Regions from separate parts of the Baekduia sp. genome, predicted to be linked through region 2. Evidence: riboswitches for the same ligand, from Rfam matches in the RefSeq annotation. Region 2 holds a riboswitch; each other region holds the start of a gene.
The links. Region 2 has a riboswitch for cyclic di-AMP ahead of VGO10_RS13630 (hypothetical protein). Riboswitches for the same ligand answer to the same signal wherever they lie in the genome.
Positions count from the first base shown of each region.

Region 1: another riboswitch for cyclic di-AMP. It lies ahead of VGO10_RS11770 (transglycosylase family protein); the one in region 2 lies ahead of VGO10_RS13630 (hypothetical protein).
Region 3: another riboswitch for cyclic di-AMP. It lies ahead of VGO10_RS20975 (septal ring lytic transglycosylase RlpA family protein); the one in region 2 lies ahead of VGO10_RS13630 (hypothetical protein).
Region 4: another riboswitch for cyclic di-AMP. It lies ahead of VGO10_RS00420 (peptidoglycan-binding protein); the one in region 2 lies ahead of VGO10_RS13630 (hypothetical protein).

Region 1 is NZ_DASYJG010000049.1:20,554-23,750, forward strand. It holds gene ftsH (ATP-dependent zinc metalloprotease FtsH) at 1-1,154, opposite strand, end outside; cyclic di-AMP (ydaO/yuaA leader) riboswitch at 1,260-1,421, shown strand; gene VGO10_RS11770 (transglycosylase family protein) at 1,432-2,106, shown strand; gene VGO10_RS11775 (hypothetical protein) at 2,231-2,494, shown strand; gene VGO10_RS11780 (PASTA domain-containing protein) at 2,710-3,197, shown strand, end outside.
Region 2 is NZ_DASYJG010000061.1:29,249-32,445, reverse strand. It holds gene VGO10_RS13640 (DNA polymerase III subunit alpha) at 1-352, shown strand, start outside; gene VGO10_RS13635 (c-type cytochrome) at 468-965, shown strand; cyclic di-AMP (ydaO/yuaA leader) riboswitch at 1,189-1,335, shown strand; gene VGO10_RS13630 (hypothetical protein) at 1,346-1,981, shown strand; gene VGO10_RS13625 (glutamine synthetase family protein) at 2,193-3,197, shown strand, end outside.
Region 3 is NZ_DASYJG010000098.1:93,420-96,616, reverse strand. It holds gene VGO10_RS20985 (RNA polymerase sigma factor) at 1-428, shown strand, start outside; gene VGO10_RS20980 (amidohydrolase family protein) at 460-1,596, shown strand; cyclic di-AMP (ydaO/yuaA leader) riboswitch at 1,675-1,872, shown strand; gene VGO10_RS20975 (septal ring lytic transglycosylase RlpA family protein) at 2,001-2,585, shown strand; gene dinB (DNA polymerase IV) at 2,758-3,197, shown strand, end outside.
Region 4 is NZ_DASYJG010000002.1:22,066-25,262, forward strand. It holds gene VGO10_RS00410 (ABC transporter permease) at 1-235, shown strand, start outside; gene VGO10_RS00415 (ABC transporter permease) at 232-1,059, shown strand; cyclic di-AMP (ydaO/yuaA leader) riboswitch at 1,127-1,261, shown strand; gene VGO10_RS00420 (peptidoglycan-binding protein) at 1,270-2,196, shown strand; gene VGO10_RS00425 (DUF2277 domain-containing protein) at 2,328-2,609, shown strand; gene VGO10_RS00430 (CAP domain-containing protein) at 2,649-3,197, opposite strand, start outside.

The DNA.
Region 1 (3,197 bases), on a different contig from region 2:
ATCTTCTCGCGGCCCTCGACGTCGGGCGGGTTGACGGTGACGCGGCGGTCGAAGCGGCCGGGGCGCAGCAGCGCAGCGTCAAGGACATCAGGTCGGTTGGTCGAGGCCAGGACGATGACGCCTTCAGAGCCCGTGAAGCCGTCCATCTCGGTGAGGATCTGGTTGAGCGTCTGCTCGCGCTCGTCGTGGCCGCCGAGCGATGCGCCGCCGCCGCGCTGGCGGCCGATCGCGTCGAGCTCGTCGATGAAGATGATCGACGGCGCCGCGGCCTTGGCCTGCGTGAAGAGATCGCGGACGCGGGAGGCGCCGACGCCGACGACCATCTCGATGAACTCCGACGCCGAGATGGAGAAGAACGGCACGTCGGCCTCGCCGGCGACCGCGCGGGCCAGGAGCGTCTTGCCCGTGCCGGGCTGGCCGCTCAGCAGCACGCCCTTCGGGATCATCGCCCCGAGCGAGCGGTACTTGTCGGGGTTCTTGAGGAAGTCGACGACCTCTTCGAGCTCATCCTCGGCCTCGTCGATGCCGGCGACGTCGGCGAAGGTCGTGCGCGACGTGCTGGCCGAGTCATAGCGCTTGGCCCGCGAGCGGCCGAGGCCCGACAGGCCGGCGGCGCCGCCACCCGCGCGGCGGGCGATGACGATGAAGAGGCCGACGATCAGCAGCGTCGGGCCGAAGAAGAGCAGGATGTCGGCCCACAGCGAGCGGCCGTTGTCCAGTGGCTTGGCGTTGACGATGACGCCCTTGGCCTGCAGCTGGGCGAGCAGCGTCTCGTTGGTCGGCGCGAAGGCCGGACGGAAGGTCTTGAACTTGGTCTCGGACTCGTGCTTGGAGTCCTGCGGGTCGACCTTGACCTTGAAGACGCCCTGGATGTCATCCCCCTTGGAGGTGACCTCGCGGACGTTGTTCTTGTCGACCTCGTTGAGGAACTGCGTATAAGGCACCGAGATCCGGTTCGGCTGGCTGGGGACCAGGAAGCCGAACAGGACGTTCAAAGCCAGCACGGCGACGACGAAGTAGAGGAAGCGGCGGCCTCCGGGAGGGCGTGGCATGCCCATCGGGCCCTGCTTCTTCTCGGTCGGTCCGCCCTCGACCCGCCACGGCGTTGGCTGGCGGTCATCCCTGCGGCGGGGTGCTTCTGGCTCTGGTGGCATGCGCTGGGGCGCAGTGTACGAACCAGGACGGCGCGGCTCGCCGACGGCTCGGTCCCGAACGTTCTGTCACCCAGCATGTGTCGTGCCGATGTGCTTCCCTACACGGCTGTACACCAGCCGAGTCCCGGTGGCGCCGTGTCGCCGGGAGCGGGGGACCCAACTGGATCCGCGTGAGCGGGTCCCGGGGCGAATCGCCACATCTGTGGCGTAGCGCAGCTCTACAGCGCGAGCCCGTCAGCTAACCCCGTAGGCGTGAAGAGCAAAGGAAGCACCCTTCGTGATCTACGAGATCGAACGCGCCTGCCAGGCGTCCATGGAACGCTCGCGTGCGCGCCGGACCGCTGTGGCGCAACGGCTGGCGGTCCTCCGCCGACGGCGACGCCGCGGCGGCAGCAGCTCGGTGGCGATCCTCGGCGCCGTGCTGGCGCTGGGCGGCCCGCTGGCGCTGGCGCAGACCAGCGCGCAAGCGCCGGTCCCGAGCACGCTGAGCGCCGGTTCGTCCGGCAGCGCCGTCTCCGCCCTGCAGGCGGCGCTCGGCATCGGGCAGACCGGCCGCTTCTCGGCGGCGACCGCGCGCGCCGTGCGCTCCTTCCAGCGCGCCCACGGCCTGACGGTCGACGGGATCGTCGGCCCGCAGACGGCGGGCGCGATGAAGCTGCCGTCCGGGACGGCGGCGCCGGCGAGCAGCGCTGGGCCGGAGGCGGTCGCCTCCGCGGTCGGACCGGACTCCGCGACGCTGGGTCGGATCGCCCGGTGCGAGTCCGGCGGCGATCCGACGGCGATCTCCGCCGATGGGCAGTACCGCGGCAAGTACCAGTTCACCCGCGCGACGTGGCGGGCGATGGGCGGCAGCGGCGACCCCGCCGCCGCGCCCGAGGCCGAGCAGGATCGGCGCGCCGCGGCGCTGCTGGCGGCGCAGGGCACCACGCCCTGGCCGGCCTGCGGCAGATGATCCCTGGGATCGATCGCTGAGCGACACCGAACCCGCGCATATCGCGGGTTCGGTGTCGTCGAGTGCTGCGGAGGCCGCTCGTCCACGTGGCGCAAGCGTCGCGCACCTGCGACGCTTGCGCGCGGTGTCCGCTCCCGACCAGCTCTCCCTGACGCTCGGCCCGTCGTTCACGGTCGAGGTCGACGATCGCTTCAGCCCGGGGCTGACGGGTCGCCATGACCGCGCCTACGCCTCGCCGCCGCAGCCGCGCGACGAGGCGCTGACGCTGGCGGCGCTGCTGCTCGACGCCGGCCAGGATCTCGACGGCGTCGGCCCATGGCAGCGCGCCCTGGCCGGCGGCCGCCGGACGGTCCGGCTCGTGCCGGCGTCCAACGGCGCGGCGGACTGAGCCACCGCCCGGCCACATCGCGCCCGGCCCATCTCAAGTCTGTGCGGGCGGCTGCCGACTACTGGAGTGAGCGTGTAGCACCCTCCTCCTCCGCTCATGTTTGACCTTCCTCATCCGAAGCCCTCTGTGCCAGCAGGGGGCTTCGGGAGTTAACGACGGGCGGGCGCTGTCGCATACTGGTGGGGTTCGGTGTGCTGCACCGGCGACCTCGACGCATGCGGCTCTCCCTCCTCACCGGCGCAGCGTGCGCCCTCCTGCTCGGCGCCTGTGGTGGCGACAAGCCGGCCAAGCCGGTCGCACCCGTGCGCCTGCAGGTCACCGCGCCGCAGGATCTCGGGACGGTGCGGACGGCGAGCGTGGAGGTCCGTGGGACCGTGAGACCGGCGAGCGCGACCGTCACGGTGCGCGGCGAGCGCGCGCAGGTGAGCGGTGGCGCCTGGAGCGCGCAGATCAGCGTCGAACCCGGCGTCAACGTCGTCGACGTCCTCGCCAGCGCCGGCCGCGCTCGCCCGGCGCTGACCGCCGTGCGGGTCCGTCGCGTCGTCGACGTCGTGGTCCCCGACCTCGTCGGCCTCAGCGCCGACGACGCCAAGTCCGCGCTGGCCGACGCCCATCTCGAAGGCGATCTGCAGACCACCAACGGCGGCTTCTTCGACGAACTGCTCGGCGGCAAGCCCGAGGTCTGTGCGACCGACCCGAGCGC
Region 2 (3,197 bases):
CTTCCTGCTGCTGGAAGACGAGACGGGAACGATCAACCTGATCGTGCCGCCGAAGGTCTACGAGCGCGACCGTGTCGTGGTGCGCGCCGAGCCGCTGGTGGTGGCCGAGGGCGTGCTGGAGCGCCATGCGTCGGCGGGCGGGGCGATCAACGTCGTCTGCCGGCGGCTGGTGCGCCTGGACGCCAGCGGCCATCTGCAGGCCCGGCCGGCAGCCGACGTCGTCGAGCTGGTCCGCGAGGAGGCGCAACGGGCGGCGGTCGGCGAGGGCGAGGAACTGGCCGCGACCGGCACCGGGGACTTCCGTGCGGTGGCGCCGGCGGCACAGAGCTTCGCGTCGGGACGGCGACGATGAGGGGCTCGAAGGCGCTGGTGGGGACGGTTGCTGCGGCCCTCGCGGCGGCCGCCGCGGTCCGGGGTCAGAACCAGGACTTGCGCTGGGGACCGGGTCACCGGATAGGGTGCCGCACGTGATCGGCACCCTGGTGTTCGTCCTCGCCTTCCTCGCCATCGGCCTCTCGGTCGTGCTGGCGGCGATGCGGAGCGGCCGGCCCCCCGCGGGGTCGCGCCCTGAGACGCGTGGCACGCGCCGCGCCTGGGGCCTCGGCATCGCGCTCGTCGTCCTCGTGGTCGGCGTCGGCGTGCCGTTGCTCATCCTCGTCTCCAACGGCGAGGATCACGCCAAGCAAGGCGCCGGTGGAGTGGACCTCAACGCGTCTCAGACCACGGGTCGCCAGCTCTTTGCCGAGAAGTGCGCGACCTGCCACACGCTCGCCGGCTCCAACGCCGTCGGCCGCGTGGGCCCGAACCTCGACACGCTCAACGGCGGCGACCTCAAGCCCGCCTTCGTGCTCGACGCGATCGAGCACGGCCGCGCCCGCGGTGCCGGCCAGATGCCTGCCGGCCTGCTCTATGGCGCGGACGCCAAAGACGTCGCGAACTACGTCGCAACGGTTGCTGGTCGGTAGCTGAGGCGCGCTTCGACGCGCCGCGCGTCCGCTCGAACACCTGTCAAGAGCGAATGCGCACGAGGTCGGCAACTCGACTTGAGGTCCTTGCCGGAATGTCAAGGCGGAGATTCCCGCAGGTTGCGGGAACGTTCCGTCCGACGCATGCCTGACTATGCGGTCAGTTGGCGCTTGCCATAACTCTGCGATCTAGCAGGGATTTTCGACGTTGCTACGATGCCGCCGTTCACAACCGCTGAATCCCCGTCCAGGTACGCCCGGGCGAGGAGCGGGGGACCCACGTTGCACTGGGGCGAATCGCATACCGCGTAGCGCCGCTCTTTCGGCGCGAGCCCGTCAGCTAACCCCGTAAGCCCAAGGAAGAGGACTGAGAACACTTCATGCCATCGACGGACGCGCCCAACTGGTGGGCCGACGTGCAGCAGGAACGCGAGGATCTCGCCGATCCGAGCCGTCGCCCGGCCGATGACTGGCTGGGCGAGGACATCGACTTCGCCCCACGCCGCCGCTTCACGACCGAGCGCGACGGGGTCGCCCATCCGCTGCACGGCGTCTTCGTCCCCACTGCGTCGCACGCCCCCGCCCGCGAGGCTGCCGCGACCTCCCGCACCATCGAGCTGACCCTCGACGACGGCCCGACCGTCGCGGCGACGCCCGCGGACGTGGCCCACGAGCTGGCGCACCTCAGCGCCGCCGACGACCCCTTCGCCACGCCGCCCCCGCCGGCTGGCACCCGCCGCACCATCCAGATCAAGGGCCGTCCGGCGGAGCGTCGGCTGCCCTCGATGGCCCAGCGCCACCGCGGCCGAACTGCCTCGGACCGCGTCGGCGCGCGCCCCGACCGCATCGCCCTCTGGGCCGTCGCCCTCGGCGCGATCCTGATCCTGCTCGCGGCGATGACCTCGTCCTCGCAGGCTGCGGTCGCCCATCGCGCGGCCACGGCCCCCGCCTTCTCGGCGCACGTCGTCCACGCCACCGTGCACCACGCGCCGCTGCGCGCGACGCTTCGCCCGTAGCCCGACCACCTTCGGCCACATCGCCTCCGGGGCGCGCGGGACGAGATCCCGCGCGACCCCGGCGCCGATGGCCCACCATCAGCGTCGAGGGACGACTGATGGTCCGTATCCGACCAACAGTCGTCCCTCGACCACCCCGCGGCGTGGCTCGACACATCGGCGCCCAGTTTCCGACCAGCGTGACAGCCCCGATCCTCTAGGGTCCCGGGCCATGAGCGACCAGCCGCGCACTGTGGAGGACGTCAAGGCGATCGTCGAGGAGCACCAGCTCCGCTTCATCCGCTTCTGGTTCACCGACATCCTCGGGCAGCTGAAGTCGTTCAGCATCAACGCCAACGAGCTGGAAGACGCGTTCGAGAACGGCATGGGCTTCGACGGCTCCTCGATCACCGGCTTCAACGCCATCGAGGAGTCCGACATGATCGCTATGCCGGACCCGTCGACGTTCGCGATCCTGCCCTGGCGGCCCGAGGAGCAGGGTGTCGGCCGCGTCTTCTGCGACGTGCTCACGCCCGAGCGCACGCCGTATGAGGGCGACCCGCGCCACGTCCTCCGACGGGCCCTGGACCGCATGCACACCATGGGCTTCGACACGTTCAACGTCGGCCCCGAGCTCGAGTACTTCCTGTTCAAGGACAAGAACGGCACCGAGGTCCTCGACGAGGGCGGCTACTTCGACCTCACGACGCTCGACGCCGGCTCCGACGTCCGCCGCGAGACCGTCATCGCGCTCGAGCAGCTCGGCATCCACGTGGAGTACTCCCACCACGAGGTCGGCCCCTCCCAGCACGAGGTCGACATGCGCTACGCCCCAGCGCTGAAGATGGCCGACGACTGCATGACCCACAAGATCACGGTCAAGGAGTACGCCATGAAGTACGGCTGGCATGCCACGTTCATGCCCAAGCCGCTCTTCGGCGAGAACGGCTCGGGCATGCACACGCACATGAGCCTGTTCAAGGACGGGTCCAACGCGATGTTCGACGCCGACGACCCCTACTTCCTGTCGGACATCGGCAAGGCCTTCATCGCCGGCCAGCTCAAGCACGCCCGCGAGCTGTCCTCGATCTTCGCTCAGTGGGTCAACTCCTACAAGCGCCTGGTGCCCGGTTACGAGGCGCCGGTCTACGTGGCCTGGAGTCGCCGCAACCGCTCAGCGCTCGTGCGCGTGCCGCTCTACCACCCCGGCAAGGAGAACGGCACGCGGATGGAGCTG
Region 3 (3,197 bases), on a different contig from region 2:
TCTTTCTGCGCGTCTGGCGCAACCCGCAGAAGTTCGACGCCGGCCGCGGCGAGGTCGGCAGCTACCTGCGGCTGATGGCCCGCAGTCGCGCGGTCGATGTCTGGCGCGAGGGGCAGGCCTCCGGGCGGGCCGAGGATCGCTTGAAGGTCGTCGTCGCCCATGACGTCTCCCGCGGCGCCGATTTGCAGCCCGATCACCTGGCGCTTGCCTCGGCCGACCGCTCCGACGTCCGCGCCGCGCTCGGCCGCCTGCCCAACTCCCAGCGCGAGGCGCTGGTGCTCGCTTACTGGGGCGGGCTGACCGCCGACCAGATCGCGACGCGCGCCGGCGTGCCGCTCGGCACCGCCAAGAGTCGGATCCGCCTCGGGCTCGCCCGCCTGCGCGCCGAACTGGGGTCGCTGCGCGCGGAGGACGGCGTAGCCGCCTAACGCCGTTGACCACTCGGGTAGGGTGCGCACCGTGCCGGTGGTCGGTCTGCCCTTCGAAGACGTCCTCGTCGAGCTGTGGTCGCGCGAGCTTGCGTGGCTGGGGGAAAGCGTTTCCTGGTTCGACGCCCACACCCACATCGGCCATCACGATCCCGATGGCTTTGAGGCCGATCCAGAAGAGCTGATCGCGGCGCTGGATGCGGCCGGCCAGCAGCGCGCGCTGGTCTTCGCCATGCAGGAGCCCGACGGCTATCGCGGGCCTAACGACTGGGTCCTGCGCTCGTGTGCGGAATCTGATGGTCGGCTCGTCCCGCTGGCGCGCATCGATCCCAAGGCGCCCGATGCGATGGAGGAGGCGCGCCGCTGTCTGGCGGCCGGCGCCCGGGGCTTCAAGCTCCATCCGCGCAGCGATGGCTTCGTGCTCCCGCACCCGGTTGTCGAGGAGCTCGTCGCGCTGGCCGGAGAGCACCGGCTGCCGGTGCTCTTTCACGCCGGCCGCGGGATCCCTGACCTCGGCGACCCGATCGTGCACCTGGCGACCGAGCATCCGGGCGCCCGGCTGATCCTCGCGCACGCCGGCATCAGCGACTTGGGGCTGCTGGCGCCGCACGTGGGCCGACTGCCGAACATCCTGTTCGACACGTCGTGGTGGCACGTGAGCGACATGCTGACGCTGTTTGCCACCGTGCCGCCCGGGCAGATCTTGTACGCCTCGGACATGCCGTACGGCGGGCCGCGGTATCCGGCGCTGCTGATGCTGCGCTGCGCGCGGGCGGTCGGGCTGACGCCCGAGCAGGCTGCGGTGATCGCCGGCGGTCAGATCGAGCGGGTGCTCGCCGGTGACGACCTCCTGGACCTGGGCCCGGCGGCGGGCACGGGCAACCTCGGCGCCCGCGTGCTCAGCTTCGAGCGGGTGATCAGCTACGTGGCCACGGCCGTGCAGGTCACGTTCCTCCAGGGTGATGCGACCCAGGCGTTCTCGCTGGCGCGCTTGGCCTGCCAGGCGCCTGACGGTGCGCAGCATCGTGAAGTGCTGAATGAGATGGATCGCTACATCGCGGTGTCCCAGCAGCGCATGGCGGAGGGGATGCATCCGTTCGCGAGCTTGTACCCCGCGCTGGCCGCGATGGTCTTGGCGGGCACCGCCGAGGCCCTGCTCTCGGCCTGACAGCTGTCAATGGCTGACCGCTGGTTGTGTGACCCGGTTCACACAGCGGCCCGGGTCTCGGGATAGTCTGAACGAACACTTGTTCGAACGCCGAACCGTCTCCGCCTGATCGGAGACGGGCGGGGGACCCATCTGCCGGTCGTGAGTGCGATCCGACCGGCTGGGGCGAGTCGGGGCCCACTGGCCCCGTAGCGATTGACCGACGCGTGCCCGATGCACGCGCCGCGGCTTGTCGCGAGCCCGACAGCTAACCCCGCAGGCGCTGATCACGTAGGAGGTGCCTCTCCTTGAGGCTCAAGAACCTGCGCGCTTCGGGTCTCACGAGCGCGCTTCTCAGCACGACCATCGTCGCGGCGGGTCCGTCCGTCGCGAGCTCCGATACGCAGTCTCCATTAGCGCCCACCTTGGCCGCGACGCCTGTCGCGATCAAGGCGTCGTCCTCGCTGACCGTCAGGAGCGTGCGGCGCACGGTCATGGCGGGCAACAGCATCGTCGTCCGTGGCGCCCTGCGCCCGGCGGGCGCCGGCCGCGCCGTCTCGCTGCAGCTGGCCAAGGGCAGTGGCGGGTGGAGGACGGTCGACCACGATCGCACCGATCGCCACGGCCGCTACGTCTTGGTCTGGCGCGCGGCGCGCACCGGCACCAAGCGCGTGCGCGTCCACTTCGGCGGCACGCGCGAGCTGTCCTCGTCGCGCCACCTGGCGGGCACGGCCCGCATCTACCGCCGGGCGCTCGCCTCGTGGTACGGCCCCGGCCTCTACGGCGGCCACCTCGCCTGCGGCGGCACGCTGACGCCCGGCACGCTCGGCGTCGCCAACAAGTCGCTGCCGTGCGGCACGAAGGTCACGCTGCATTACCGCGGCCGTACCGTGCGCGTGCCGGTCGTCGACCGCGGCCCCTACGTGGGCGCCCGCGAGTTCGACCTGACCGCCGCGACGAAGGCCAAGCTCGGCTTCGGCTCGACCGGCACGGTTCTCACCACGCGCTAGCGGCATCACCCTGGGCCGTCGAGGGACGACTGTGGGTCCTGAGGACCCCAAAGTCGTCCCTCGATGCACCCTTTGGGTCATCGAGGGACGACTGAACCCCGAGGGCGTGGTGCAGTCGTCCCTCGACGCATGGTGGGGTGGGCGCGTCGGGTGCGCCGCGTACCTTTGACGGGTGGCGAAGCGCGTCATAGCTCACCTCGACTGCGATGCGTTCTTCGCGTCGGTCGAGCTGCAGCGGCGGCCGGAGCTCAAGGGGCTGCCGGTGATCGTCGCCGGCACTGGCCCGCGTGCGGTCGTCACGACCGCGTCCTATGAGGCGCGCAAGTTCGGCGTCGGCTCGGCGATGAGCGCGGCCGAGGCGCGGCGGCGCTGCCCGCAGGCGGTGACGATCCCGCCCGACCACCAGGCCTACTCCGAGAAGTCGCGCGAGGTCTGGGGCCTCGTGCGCGAGCGTGTCGATGTCCTCCAACAAGCCGGGATCGACGAGGCCTACGCCGATCTCACCGGCATCGACAAGCCGCTGCCTTTCTTGCGCGAGTTGATCGCCGCGGTCAAGGAGCAGACCGGCATCCAGATCTCGGCCGGGATCGCGCCCAACCGGCTGGTCGCCAA
Region 4 (3,197 bases), on a different contig from region 2:
CGTGATCCTGTTCATCTCCAGCGCGTTCTTCCCGCGGGCGCTGCTGCAGGCGCCCGCCAACTGGTTTGCGGAGTACAACCCGCTGAGCTATGTGGCCGACGGCATGCGCGACCCGATCATCGGATCGATCTCGGCGACGCCGGTGCTCGAGGGCTTCGCCGCCGCGGCGCTGCTGGTCGGGGCGTTCGTCGGGCTTGCGGTACTGGCGCTGCGCGGAAGGCTGCGTGCAGCGTGAGCAGCGAGGCGATTGGCCGCCCGCTGACGGGCCGCACGTTCGAGCAGGCGCCGCGCGGCCTGATGGTGTCCTTGCGCGTCATCGGCGCGCTGGTGCGGCGGGCGCTCAACGAGATCACGCGCGTGCCCGGCGCCGCGGTGCCGGGCGTCCTGGCACCGACGATCTTCCTGGTCGGACTGAGCGGCGTCTTCGGCGAGGCCGCGCGGCTGCCGGGCTTTGACGCCACGGACTTCCGCACGTTCATCGTGCCGGTGGGCCTGCTGCAGGGCGCGGCCTTCAGCGGCGCGGCGACGGGCGTCAACATGGCGCGCGACATCGAGCGCGGCTGGTTTGACCGGCTGATGGTCTGTCCCGCGCCGCGCACGACGATCCTGATCGGGATCGTGGCGAGCGCGGCGCTGCGGGCGCTCCTGCCGGCGACCTTCCTGCTGATCGTCGCGTTCGCGCTCGGCGTCGACTTCCCGGGCGTGGGCGCGCTGGCGCTCGATGCGCTGCTGGTCATGGGCCTGGCGACGGCGATCGCCTTCTACGCCGTGCTCGTCGCGCTGCGCTTCAAGACCCAACAGGCCGCCCCGCTGATGCAGACCGTCGGCTTCATGGCCGTGCTCTTCACCAGCGCCTACGCGCCGCTGGCCTTGCTGGCGGGCTGGATGCGGGCAATCGCGACGGTCAACCCGGTCACGCAGGTGCTCGAGGGCGTGCGCCAGGGCTTCGTGGCGCACGTGACGTGGGCCGACACGTGGCCGGCGCTGGTCGCGATCACGGGCCTGCTGTTCGTCCTCGGCGCGCTCGCCGTCCGGATGCTGCGGCGCGTCGGCGTGTAGTTCTTCCTCCCTGTCGCTGCAAGCGATCTTGCGGAGTGCAGGGATTTTGGCTGATAGAACCGCCACGCGCCGAATCGTTCGCTTGCGAACGGACGGGGGACCCACTGCGACCGTGACCCGGTCGCCGGGGCGAATCGCGGTTCGGATGACCGCGTAGCGCTGCCGCTCAGCGGCGCGAGCCCGACAGCTCACCTCGCAGGCGCCCCAACCATGCCCGCTCTCATCTCCCGCCCCTTCCTGGCGCTGCTCGCCGCGACGTTCGTCGCCGCCCTGCTCGCCCTCTCCTTGTCGGCCTCCGCTGACGCCAAGTCGCTCAAGTACAAGAGCCATGGCACGCGCGTGAAGGTCCTGCAGCGCGACCTTGGCATCGCCCCGGCCGACGGCATCTTCGGCCACGGCACCTCGCGCGCGGTCAAGCGCTTCCAGCGCCGCCATCACCTCCACGCCGACGGGATCGTCGGCGCCGTGACGTGGTCGATGATCCGACGCTCGCGCCACCACCGCGCGCACGCCTCGGGTGTGGTCGGTAGCGGCCGCCGTGCGCGTGTGCAGGGCCGCAGCTCGTCCGTGCGACTGCTGCAACGCAAGCTCGGCATCGGCGCCGACGGCGTCTTCGGGCCGGGGACCTCGGGCGCGGTCAAGGCCTTCCAGCGCGCCCACGGGCTGACGGCCGACGGCATCGTCGGCCCCGGCACCTGGCAGGCGCTCGGCGTCCGTGGGAGCCATCCGGTGCTCAAGCGCGCCGGCCTGCGCGGCGGCGTGCTCGCCGTCCCGCGCCACGTGATCCTCCTGCGCCGCGCGGTCGCCGCCGGCAACCGCATCGCCTACAAGCCCTACATCTACGGCGGCGGCCACGGCAGCTTCCGGGCCGCGGGCTATGACTGCTCGGGCTCGGTCTCCTACGTCCTGCACGGCATGGGCCGCCTTGACGCGCCGCTGGACTCCAGCGAGTTGATGCACTACGGCAAGCCCGGCCGCGGACGCTACGTGACGATCTACGCCAACGCCGGCCACGCGTTCATGGTGGTCAACGGCCGCCGTTACGACACCAGCGGCCGCTCATCCTCCGGCTCCCGCTGGGGTCCAGGCCAGCGGTCGACGGCGGGCTACGTCGCACGCCACCCACTAGGCCTCTAGGGGTCAGACCCTTAATCTGCGCTCAACAATTGGTTGGCAGCAGTTTGCAGCGGAAACCGCGTGGAGGGGTCAGACCCCTCATGTGGGATCAATGCTGGCCCGGTGCGGGATGTGGCCTCTACCCTGGAGGCATGTGCCGCAACATCCGCACGCTCTACAACTTCGCGCCGCCGGCCAATGAGGACGAGGTGCGCGCTGCCGCGCTGCAGTACGTCCGCAAGATCAGCGGCTTCACGAAGCCGTCGCAGGCCAACGAGGAGGCGTTCTCGCGCGCCATCGACGCGGTCACCGAGGTGACCGAACGGCTGCTGGCCGAGCTCGTCACCAACGCGCCGCCGAAGGACCGCGAGGTCGAGGCCGCCAAGGCGCGTAAGCGGGCCCAGGCGCGCTACACGATCGCCGCGCCGAGCTAGGAGCGGCTGCGCGGCGTCGGGCGCGGTGGTCTCGGGGAGCTAGCGCTTGGTCGCGCAGCGGCGCGTAGCAGCGGCGCGATGCCCGACGAGCGCGATGTGGGCGCGGCGTCCGTGACGCCGTGCAGCACGGGCACGGGTGGCGCAGCGGGCTGCGGGGCGCTTGGACGACGCCGACGCGTTGCCGGAGGTGAAGTCGGTCACGTAGGTGCCGCCACCACGAACCCCGGCCTGCGGCGCGCCGGCGGCGACACCGATGCCGATCTGCGTGAAGCCGCCGTTCAGGATGTTGGCGCGGTGTCCGGCGCTGTGCATCCATCCGTCGACGATCGAGGCCGGCGTCGCCAGCGAGCCCGAGCCCCAGGCGATGTTCTCGCCCGCGCTCCAGCTGCCGACCGGCACCCAGCCTGCGGCCTTGATGCGATCCATCATCGTCCCGCCACCCGGCGAGACGTGGTCGAAGAAGCGACGCTTGACCATGTCGGCCGCATAGTCGTCGGCGGCCCGGTCGAGCGTGGTCGACTCGTTGAAGGCCTTCAGCCCGTGATCGGCGCGCTGCTCGTTGAGCAGGCAGAGCGTCGCGGCGGTCGC